Regions from separate parts of the Acuticoccus sediminis genome, predicted to be linked through region 2. Evidence: predicted binding sites of a transcription regulator. Region 2 holds the regulator's gene; the other holds the start of a gene.

Region 1 (3,411 bases), 1.0 Mb from region 2:
CGTCGTTGATCTGCTCGCTGTCGCTGCACAGCCGGTGCGACAGCTCCACCGCGTTGGCGACCTTCGCGTTGGTGTTCGTGACGTGCTGGTTCGCCGCCGCGACACGCTGGCCGATCGACCCCACCAGCACGCCGAGGTCGCCGGCGGCCTGCGCCACGGACTGGACGCTGCTCGTCGCGTCGCTGGTGGCGGAGGATCCCTCGGTCACCTTCCGCTGGATCTGCGCGACCAGCCCTGTCACCGCGCCGAGCTGATCCGTCATCGAGGCGCTGGCCGAGCCGAGCTCGGCGATCGTCTTGGCGACGTTCTCCTCGAAGATCTTCGTGCTGCGGACCTGCGAGGTGATGTTCCGCCAGACCAGCATCGCCCCGACATAGGCGCCGTTGGTGTCGTGGAGCGCCGTGAGGCGAAGGTCGAGGTGCTCGCGGCCGTTGAAGTTCACGTTGGCTGTCCACGGCAGCCGCCGGGGGTCGGACAGGAGGTTCTGGATCGCGCCCGGCTGCTTGTGGAAGATGTCCATCGACTGGCCGACGATGTCGTCCGGCCGGCACGGCAGCTCCTCCGACATGGCGACGAGCGCCGTTCGCGCGGCCGTGTTGCAGAAGTTGATGCGGAAGCCGTTCTGCGGGTCGGCGACCAGCACCGGGACCGGGAACTGCTCGATCATCTGCTCGCGGGCGAAGGCGACCTCGGTCCGCTGACGGACCTTGCCCAGCGCCTCCCACATGCGGCCCACCGCGTCGGTCCCGTTCTCGGCCCGCACGACGAAGTTCGTGTCGGCGTTCGACACCTTCTCCATCGCGAGGGTCAGCGCCCGCATCGGCACGATCGTCCCGCGCAGGATGACGACGGTCGTGGCGACGCAAAGTGCGATCAGTCCCAGCGCGGCCCATAGGATGGTCGCGCCCTGCCCCTCCACCATCGCCGCCAGCGCCGCGCGGCTGGTTCCGGGGTCGCTGATCGCGGCGCCAACGTCCGCACTCATGAAGTAATAGGTGAGGCTGAGCGCCGCGTGCGTCGCGACGACGACGGAAAAGCCCAGCACGACCTTCGGCAGAAGCGCAAGGTTGTTCAGAAACCGGCGGTTCGCCTGGCCGCGTGAATTTTGAGACATCGGTTCATCAGACCCAATCGGATTCCGGACCGTGCGGTAATACGGTATGAGGATTGCCGGATCCTGTCTCCCGCGTGCGGCCGCCGGGCGTTGATCGGGAGCGCCGGAACCTCCATGTAGAGGCCGAAAAAATGTGACGCCCGTCACATTCCCGCGTTGACACCCACGGGACCACATCATATCTCCGCGACAACGCTTGGCACTCACCTCGGTCGAGTGCCAACAGCGGGAAGCACTCAGAGACCGGGCAGTTTCGCCCCTTTTGTCATGAGGACAGATATGAACTTCCGTCCGCTGCACGACCGCGTCGTCGTGCGTCGCATCGAGTCCGACACGAAGACCAAGGGCGGGATCATCATCCCGGACACCGCCAAGGAGAAGCCGCAGGAAGGCGAAGTCGTCGCCGTCGGCCCCGGCGCCCGTAACGAGAAGGGCGAGCTGGTCACGCTCGACGTCAAGGCTGGCGATCGCGTCCTGTTCGGCAAGTGGTCGGGCACCGAAGTGAAGCTCGACGGCGAAGATCTCCTCATCATGAAGGAGAGCGACATCATGGGCGTCGTCGAAGGCGTCTCCGTCTCCGCGTAATCCACCGCGCATCAGACCAGTTTTTCAGGGAGCCCCACAATGGCTGCTAAGGAAGTCAAGTTCTCGGCCGAAGCGCGCAACAAGATGCTGCGCGGTGTCGATATTCTCGCCGATGCCGTGAAGGTGACGCTCGGTCCGAAGGGCCGCAACGTCGTCATCGAGAAGTCCTTCGGTGCCCCGCGCATCACGAAGGACGGCGTGACCGTCGCCAAGGAAATCGAGCTTGAGGACAAGTTCGAGAACATGGGCGCGCAGATGGTCCGCGAGGTCGCCTCGAAGACCAACGACCTCGCCGGTGACGGCACCACCACCGCGACCGTTCTCGCCCAGTCGATCGTCCGCGAAGGCGCCAAGTCGGTTGCCGCCGGCATGAACCCGATGGACCTGAAGCGCGGCATCGACCTCGCCGTCGCCGAGGCCATCAAGGACCTCACCTCCCGCTCGCGCACCATCAACACCTCCGACGAGGTTGCGCAGGTCGGCACGATCTCTGCCAATGGCGACAAGGAAGTCGGCGACATGATCGCCCACGCCATGCAGAAGGTCGGCAACGAGGGTGTCATCACCGTCGAAGAGGCCAAGTCGCTCGAGACCGAGCTCGAGGTCGTCGAGGGCATGCAGTTCGACCGCGGCTACATCTCGCCGTACTTCGTCACCAACGCCGAGAAGATGACGGTCGAGCTCGAGGATCCCTACATCCTCATCTTCGAGAAGAAGCTCTCCAACCTCCAGGCGATGCTTCCGATCCTCGAGGCCGTCGTCCAGTCCGGCCGTCCGCTCCTGATCATCGCCGAGGACGTCGAGGGCGAGGCTCTGGCCACGCTCGTCGTCAACAAGCTCCGCGGTGGCCTGAAGGTCGCGGCCGTCAAGGCTCCGGGCTTCGGTGACCGTCGCAAGGCCATGCTGCAGGACATCGCGATCCTGACCAACGGCCAGGTGATCTCCGAGGACCTCGGCATCAAGCTCGAGAACGTGTCCGTGGACATGCTCGGCCGCGCCAAGAAGGTCACGATCAACAAGGACGAGACCACGATCGTCGACGGCTCGGGCGACGCCGAGGACATCAAGGGTCGCGTTGCTCAGATCAAGCAGCAGATCGAAGAGACCACCTCCGACTACGACCGTGAGAAGCTCCAGGAGCGCCTCGCGAAGCTCGCCGGCGGTGTGGCCGTCATCCGCGTCGGTGGTGCCACCGAGGTCGAGGTGAAGGAGAAGAAGGACCGCGTCGACGACGCCCTCAACGCGACCCGCGCGGCCGTCGAGGAAGGCATCGTCCCGGGCGGTGGTGTTGCGCTCCTGCGCGCCAAGGTCGCCGTCGCGAAGCTCTCCTCCGACAACCCGGACGTCGCGGCCGGCATCAAGATCGTGCTGCGCGCCCTCGAGTCCCCGATCCGCCAGATCGCCGAGAACTCCGGCGTCGAGGGCTCGATCGTGGTCGGCAAGATTCTCGAGAACGACAACTCGGACTTCGGCTTCGACGCCCAGACCGAGGAGTACGGCAACATGATCGAGAAGGGCATCATCGACCCGACGAAGGTGACCCGTTCGGCCCTGCAGGACGCGGCCTCCATCGCCTCCCTGCTCGTGACGACCGAGGCCATGATCGCCGAGGCCCCGAAGAAGGACGGCCCCGCGATGCCGGCCGGCGGCGGCATGGGCGGCATGGGCGGCATGGACTTCTAAGACGTCAACCGAGCCGCCCGTCTCCGGAC
Region 2 (3,411 bases):
GGCACCCCGCCCACAGGTCGCGCCGCGCGCGCCGCGGCACCCGGCCGCACGCATCCGGCGCGGCCGCCCGGCCGAGGCCGGGCATCCGCGCCGTCATGCGCAGGGGTCGGTGGTCAGGAGGGGTCCGCCACTCCGAGCTTGCCCATGAATGTGGCGACGGCACGGGCCCGATGCGAGAGGGGCGACGGCCCGCCGTGCTTTTCCTCGGCGTCCATCTCGCCGAAGGTGCGCCCGTCCCCGTCGTCGGGCACGAACAGGGGGTCGTAGCCGAAGCCGTTGGCACCGCGCGGCGCGGCGGCGAGGATCCCCTCGCAGCGCCCCTCGACGAAGGTCGTCGGGCGGTCGGGGAGCGACAGCGCCAGGACCGCGACGAACGCGCCGCGACGCCGCTCCGCCGCCGTGGCGCCGGCGGCCTCGAGGCCGTCCAGCACGCGCTGCATGGCGTGGCCGAAGTCCTTGCCGGGACCGGCCCAGCGGGCCGAGTAGATCCCCGGGTCGCCGCCGAGCGCGTCGACGGTGAGGCCGGAGTCGTCGGCGAGGGCGGGAAGCCCCGTCGCCGCCGTCGCCGCTTCCGCCTTCAGCGCGGCGTTGGCCTCGAAGGTGGTCCCGGTCTCGTCCGGCTCCGGCAGGCCGAGCGCGCCGGCGGACACCACCTCGATGCCGAGCGGCGCCAGCAGCGTGTTGAACTCGGCGAGCTTGCCCTTGTTGTGGCTCGCGAGGACGAGGCGGGGGCCGATGTCGTCCAGCAGGCTCATGCCACGGTGAGCTTCTGCAGGTCGACGAGGCGCGAGATGCCGCCCGAGGCGAGGTCGAGGAGCGCGGTCAGCTCGTCCCGCGAGAAGGGGGCGCCCTCGGCGGTGCCCTGCACCTCGACGATGCCGCCGGACCCGGTCATCACGAAGTTCGCGTCCGTATGCGCCGAGGAATCCTCGATGTAGTCGAGGTCGAGCACCGGTGCGCCGTCGACGATGCCGCAGGAGATCGCCGCGACGTGGTCGGTCAGCGGGTTGGCCGTGATCATCCCGGCGGACATCATGTACGTCATGCAGTCCGACAGGGCGACCCAGGCGCCCGTGATCGCCGCGGTGCGGGTGCCGCCGTCGGCCTGGATGACGTCGCAGTCGACGGAGATCTGCCGCTCACCGAGCGCGGCCCGATCGACCACGGCGCGCAGCGAGCGGCCGATCAGGCGCTGAATCTCCTGCGTGCGGCCGGACTGCTTGCCAGCCGAGGCTTCGCGACGCATCCTCTCTTTCGTGGCGCGGGGGAGCATCCCATATTCGGCGGTGACCCAGCCCTCGCCGCCACCCCGCAGCCAGGGCGGAACCCGCTCCTCGAGCGAGGCCGTGCAGAGGACGTGAGTGTCGCCGAATTTCACGAGGCACGAGCCTTCAGCGTGCCGCGAGACCGCACGCTCCATGGAAATGGCGCGCATCTCGTCGCTTCGGCGGCCATCGTGTCGCATATCATATCCTTTGTCCCATGTCGGGGCTTCCGTTGGCATATTAAATGCGACCGCGATAGTCCCGAGGCAGGAGGCCGACTCGCGATGAACTTGGTGGACGTGACAGGCGAAGCAATCGAGCTCGACGAGCGCTCGCGCGACATCTTTCGCCAGATCGTCGAAGCCTATCTCGCCACCGGCGAGCCGATCGGCTCGCGCTCGATCTCCCGCAACCTGCCGCACAAGCTGTCGCCGGCGTCCGTGCGCAACGTGATGAGCGACCTCGAACACCTCGGCCTGATCTTCGCGCCGCACACCTCCGCGGGGCGCCTCCCGACCGACCGTGGCCTGCGCTTCTTCGTCGATGCGCTTCTGTCGGTGGGCGAGCTGTCGGCCGAGGAACGTTCGGGAATCGAGGCCGTCGCGCAGGGCGCCGACGCGGTGGACACGGCGCTGACCCGCGCCTCGCAGGTCCTCTCCGGCCTGTCGAGCGGGGCGGGCGTCGTCCTGACCGCCACCCACGACCTGCGGCTGAAGCACATCGAGTTCGTGTCCCTCGACCCGGGCAAGGCGCTGGTGGTGCTCGTCTCCGACGACGGGTCGGTCGAAAACCGCATCATGGACCTGCCGCCCGGCCTGCCGCCCTCGGCCCTCCAGGAGGCGTCGAACTACCTCAACGCCCACATCCGCGGCGCCACGGTCAGCGAGGCGCGGTCGATCATCGCACTGCGGGCGGAGGAGGAACGCGAGCAGCTCGACCGGCTGACGTCGAAGCTGATCGAGCAGGGCATCGCGTCATGGTCGGACGCGTCGGCGAAGGACACCGGCTCGCTCATCGTCCACGGCCGGGCGAACCTCCTGCAGAACGTCGGCGTGCGCGAGGACCTCGACCGCGTGCGGCAGCTCCTGGACGATCTGGAGACCAAGCGCGAGCTTATGCAGCTCCTCTCGCTGACGGAGGACGGCGAAGGCGTGCGGATCTTCATCGGCTCCGAGAACAAGCTGTTTTCACTCTCGGGGTCGTCCCTGATCATGTCGCCATACCGCGATCCGAACCACCGGACGGTCGGAGTCCTTGGAATCATTGGCCCGACGCGTCTCAACTACGCCAAGATCATCCCCGCGGTGGACTACACGGCGCAGGTGGTTTCGCGATTAATCAAGTGACAAGCAACCCATGGGCAGGCTTGCGAGTTTATTCGCTTTGATGCGCCATCTGGGTTATGGGTATTGCGTGTCAGTATGGCGTCGGAGGCCCGGCGGGGCATCGCGCTAGGTTTGCGCCGGTGGGCGGCCATGGACGAAAAGCAGGCGGATGAGCCGCCGGAGGACGGAACGATGAGAACCATTCTGGCAGCGCTTCTGGTCTTGGGAGCCGTTGGCACGGCATCGGCGCAGACCTCGATCACGGTGCGACCCTATGGGGACGGCGCCGGCGGGTCGGGCTACGTCGGTCCCTATGGGCCTAACCTGCCGGGTGTGGCGATGTTCCGCGGCCGGGCGGTCCCCGTCTCGCCCAGCTTTGCCGCAGGTGGTGTCAAGGTTCCGTCGTACCAGAAGATCGAGAACGAGCAGACCTACTCGCAGTCCCAGCTCCCGATCCTCGACGCCTGGCACGCCACGCTCTCCCCCGGTCTGCCCTTCTAGGACCGGTCTCCATCCTGACAGTTCCGACGACGCTGGCGCTTCGTGCGCCGGCGCGTGATCGCATGTCTGCACGGCCGCTTGCAGAGCGCCCGGCGCGCCGGAGGACGGACCGCGCTAGCTGCGGGCGGCCTTGCGCGAGACGCGCGTGCCGCTCGGCAGCGTGCCGATGAGGTCGAGCTCCGGACGGTTCGCCGGCGGGCGCTCCCAGGACGGCTCCCAGGTCGCGTACGTCTCGTCCTGCGGCTCGCGGCGGATGACGCCGGCGGCGATATCCTTCACCGTCCGCTCCAGAAGCGTCAGCCCCAGCGGAAAGAGCTTCT

What was found. The regulator HrcA, encoded in region 2, represses chaperone genes, less so after heat shock. The targets are predictions, from matches to a motif close to GTTAGCACTCNCNNNNNGNGAGTGCTAAC.
Region 1: groES (co-chaperone GroES) is a predicted target of HrcA. The motif match lies at 1,310-1,338, and genes of this name have one in related genera.

What each region holds. Positions count from the first base shown of each region.
Region 1 covers NZ_QHHQ01000001.1:1,666,304-1,669,714, reverse strand. Annotated here, with positions in the region: gene DLJ53_RS07300 (methyl-accepting chemotaxis protein) at 1-1,114, opposite strand, end outside; gene groES (co-chaperone GroES) at 1,394-1,699, shown strand; gene groL (chaperonin GroEL) at 1,739-3,382, shown strand.
Region 2 covers NZ_QHHQ01000001.1:641,472-644,882, forward strand. Annotated here, with positions in the region: gene rdgB (RdgB/HAM1 family non-canonical purine NTP pyrophosphatase) at 114-755, opposite strand; gene rph (ribonuclease PH) at 752-1,465, opposite strand; gene hrcA (heat-inducible transcriptional repressor HrcA) at 1,550-2,611, shown strand; gene DLJ53_RS02795 (hypothetical protein) at 2,783-3,091, shown strand; gene DLJ53_RS02800 (formyltransferase family protein) at 3,206-3,411, opposite strand, start outside.